DNA from 2 places in the uncultured Rossellomorea sp. genome. Region 1 is predicted to be linked to the other one. Evidence: riboswitches for the same ligand, from Rfam matches in the RefSeq annotation. Region 1 holds a riboswitch; the other holds the start of a gene.
The links. A riboswitch is a leader RNA that binds a small molecule or an ion and turns the genes downstream of it on or off. The one in region 1 is predicted to bind S-adenosylmethionine.
Positions count from the first base shown of each region.

Region 2: linked by a shared signal. The riboswitch ahead of mmuP (S-methylmethionine permease) and the one ahead of mtnK (S-methyl-5-thioribose kinase) in region 1 are both predicted to bind S-adenosylmethionine.

Region 1 covers NZ_CANKZT010000002.1:358,963-361,168, reverse strand. Annotated here, with positions in the region: gene Q1B03_RS08740 (pyridoxal phosphate-dependent aminotransferase) at 1-92, opposite strand, end outside; gene Q1B03_RS08735 (carbon-nitrogen family hydrolase) at 214-996, shown strand; SAM riboswitch class I at 1,100-1,256, shown strand; gene mtnK (S-methyl-5-thioribose kinase) at 1,373-2,206, shown strand, end outside.
Region 2 covers NZ_CANKZT010000008.1:129,069-131,274, forward strand. Annotated here, with positions in the region: gene nei (endonuclease VIII) at 22-846, opposite strand; SAM riboswitch class I at 985-1,090, shown strand; gene mmuP (S-methylmethionine permease) at 1,185-2,206, shown strand, end outside.

The sequences.
Region 1 (2,206 bases):
TCTTCCACAACCGCATTCACTGTACTTGCAAGGGATGCGAAAAATTGTTCAGGTAATAAATCTAAACGTTTTGCCTTACTAAAGGTTTTCATATACTCACCCACTACATTTTTTTGAAAATTAATTACTTTCAAATTCTAGTCACAAATGATATAACGGAAAATAAAGAATGTAAAGGAATAAATTCCAAAAGTCTATAATGAGGTGAAGCAAATGATTCAAAAGATAGGTCTCGCACAAATGGATATTGTGTTCGGAAACCCTGAAGAAAACAAGAAAAAAGTAGAACAATGGGTTAAAAAAGCGAAGAATGACGGCTGTGATACAGTTGTGCTGCCTGAGCTTTGGACGACTGGATATGACCTTACAAGAATGGATGACATCGCTGATAACGGTGCGAAAGATTCATCTTCTTTCCTGACTTCTCTATCAAAGAAATATTCCATTCACATTGTAGGTGGTTCTGTGGCAAACAAAACACAGAATGGGGTGAGCAATACACTTTTAGTTGCGAATTCCGATGGCAGGTTGGTGAAACAGTATTCAAAGCTTCACCTTTTCAAGCTAATGAATGAACATCATTATTTACTTCCTGGACAAGAAGATGGCATGTTCACCCTTCAAGAAACAGAGATGGCAGGATTGATTTGTTACGACATTCGTTTTCCGGAATGGTTCAGAAAACATGTACTATTGGGAGCCAAGATTGTTTTTGTCGTAGCAGAGTGGCCAGCAGCACGAATTGATCACTGGCAGACCCTCTTAAGGGCACGAGCGATTGAAAATCAGTGCTTTGTAATCGCCTGCAACCGTGTGGGCAGTGACCCGAACAATGAATTCGGCGGTTGTTCCCTCATCATTGATCCCTGGGGAGAAATTCTTTCAAAGGGATCTCAAACGGAAGAATTGGTTTCAGCTGAAATCAATTTACATGAAGTAGAAAGAGTCCGAAAACAGATTCCGATATTTCAGGATCGAAGACCGGATTTTTATTAGAAAGGTTATTTCTTTAAAAAAACCGTTGACATGGAAAATACTTCAATGGTACCATTCAATTCATATGGAACATTCTGAAAGTTTAATTAAATAGCGTACGCAACTCTTATCAAGAGCTGGCTGAGGGATTTGGCCCTATGAAGCCCAGCAACCGACCATAATACCGTATTAAAACGGGGCGCAGTAAGCGCCGGATTGACTAATCCAGTAAGGCACGGTGCTAATTCCAACAGAAAGATTATCTTTCTGAGAGATAAGAGGCGACGAAGATACCTTCTTCAAGCCTCTTTCGAACATGGAAAGAGGCTTTTCTAATGCCACGGAAAAGCCTCCATAACACTGTACTCATAAGGGTGTACTAAAAGGAGGAACGAAAATGGCAATTACTAAACTCAATACGTATCAACCACTAACTGAACAGTCGGCAATTGTGCTGGCCATTCGTTTAAGAATTTTTGAAGATGGAACTCTCTTGACATGTAAAGAAATAGGAGACGGCAACTTAAACTTGGTATTTCATGTAGTAGAGAGTGAAACAGGTAAAGGAATCATTATTAAGCAAGCACTTCCCTATGCAAAGGTTGTAGGGGAAAGTTGGCCATTGACAATCGAACGGGCAAGAATCGAAGCCGGTGCTCTAAAGCTTCAACGATCATTTGTAGGGGATCTGGTTCCTGAAGTGTACTACTCAGATCCTGCACTTGCGATTACGGTAATGGAGGATTTGAGTGCACTGACGATTGCCCGGGCAGGCCTTATCAAAGGGGAAAAGTATCCACAGCTCTCCCAAGACATCGGAACTTTTTTAGCCAATACACTGTATTTCACATCTGATTATGCCCTTCATCCTTTCAAGAAAAAGGAATACGTGAAAGAATTTTCAAATCCTGAGCTATGCAAAATTACTGAAGATCTCGTATTTACTGATCCTTTTTTCAATAGTGAAACCAATGAATTTGAGGAAGAGTTATCTCAAGATGTTCAAAAATTATGGGAAGATTTCACTGTAAAGCTTGAGGTGGCAAAATTGAAAAAGAGCTTTCTGACTGAAGGGGAAGCGCTACTGCATGGAGACCTTCATACTGGTAGCATCTTTGTAGATCAGAACCAAACAAAAGTGATCGATCCCGAGTTCGCCTTTTATGGACCGATTGGCTTTGACATTGGACAATTCATTGCAAACCTCATCTTCCAGGCGGTTTCAAAACCT
Region 2 (2,206 bases), on a different contig from region 1:
AGGCGAGGGGGTGCAGGGAACCTATCTCCCAACCTGACATACCGGACAAAAATACAACCGCCTCGAAGCTGCGACCGTCTTCTCAATTTCACTCCCACAAATAAAGCATGATGCTCCTTCCCGATTGAATACCCAATGTCGATATTTTGAGCGCTTCTCTCCTTGAGCTTTTAACTTATCAACAAGTTCAAGATCGTTTGTAATTCCCCCAGTCTTATAGGATTGCATCATTAAATGAATGATTGCCTCTGATGTTTTCATCAATTGATCTTTCGTACAGTCAATCGGACGGAGAGAAGGGTGGATGCCTGCTGCAAACATGATCTCAGATCTCAAATAATTCCCGATTCCTGCTACAAACCCTTGATCTAATAAAAGAATCGACCACTTTCTTTTGTAGAATCGTTTGTCTTTCATTCTTTGGAGCAACTCGTCCGCTGTTACTTCTTCACTCAAAATATCGGGTCCCACTTTTGCAACGAAAGGATGCTCAGGTACCTCTTCATCACGGAGGACTTCAATATCAGATGCACTGTAAAGAAGTGCCGACTTTTTCTCATTATGTAGAGCCAATCTGAGCTGGCGGTTTGTCTTCGGATAATTGTAAAGGTTCCTGATGTACCACTTTCCATAGAGTTGATTGTGTGAATAAATGGTGTAGCCATTGTCAAAGCGGATAAGCATGGCTTTTCCTTTCGTATCCACTCTGGTCACGATCGATCCTTTTAAAAGGTCTTCGTACTCTTCTAAATGAGGGAAGGCAAAGTACACATCTTGTACGTTTTTATTTTTAAGAGCGCGCTCTACTCCATCTGCAGCTCTTCTGATTTCCGGACCTTCTGGCATGGCAGTTTCTCCTTTTTTAGTATAGTTGTTCCCTTTTTTCTTTCCGAAGTAACATTCGGATAGGCTGGGCTGCTCATCTGTTTCATGTTCTTGACATTATTCCAATATATTGATAAAGTTTTAAAAAATCTACATATTTTCTTATCCAGAGAGGTGGAGGGACTGGCCCTTTGAAGCCTCAGCAACAGGTCTGTGAAGATACTGTGCTAATTCCAGCGGGTGATTCAAACCTGATAGATAGGAGCAATCTTTTATTTGTCGGTGACGCACTCGTTCAGGGTGCGTTTTTTGTTTGTCCACTTATTCCACAATATATTCAGGAGGAAGGGTGTTTTTTTATGGAACACGCAGGTCAGAGTTTTAAAAGGAAGATGAAGACACGGCATTTGGTGATGCTGTCTCTTGGAGGGGTGATCGGAACCGGGCTATTCTTGAGTTCGGGTTATACGATTCATCAGGCTGGACCGTTTGGGACGATCCTTGCTTATTTGATTGGGGCGCTGGTTGTTTATCTTGTGATGCTTTGCTTAGGCGAGCTTTCTGTCCATATGCCGGAGACGGGATCCTTTCATAGTTATGCTGCAAAGTTCATTGGTCCAGGCACCGGTTACACGGTGGGCTGGTTATATTGGCTGACATGGACAGTGGCATTGGGGTCGGAGTTTACGGCGGCTGGCTTGATGATGCAGCGCTGGTTTCCTTCGATTAGTGTATGGATATGGAGCGCGGTCTTTGCTGCGTTGATTTTTGGACTTAATGCATGGTCAGTGCGGTTTTTTGCTGAATCTGAATTTTGGTTTTCTTTAGTAAAAGTGATTTCGATTGTTGCGTTTATTGTGATCGGGGCAGGGGCGATTGTCGGGTTCATCCCTCTCGGTCAATCAGAGCCCGCTCCGTTTTTCTCGAATATCACAAGTTCAGGGTTGTTTCCGAATGGGGCATTTGCCATCTTGATGACCATGCTTGCCGTGAACTTTGCCTTTTCAGGAACAGAATTGATCGGGGTTGCGGCGGGAGAAACGGAGAATCCATCAAAATCGATTCCTAAAGCTATCCGCACCACGCTTGTGAGATTGATCATCTTTTATGTAGGGACGATTGTCGTATTATCTGCTTTATTACCGAGCCAGTCAGCCGGTATATTGGAAAGTCCTTTCGTAGCGGTGCTAGGACGGATTGGAATCCCATATGCCGCCGATATCATGAATTTTGTTATTATAACGGCCATTTTATCAGCCGCAAACTCAGGTTTGTATGCTTCTTCCAGAATGCTATGGTCGCTGGCAGATAAGCAAACCATCTCACCGATCTTTGCCAAATTGACTGATAGGGGAGTCCCTCTCAATGCGATTGTATGCAG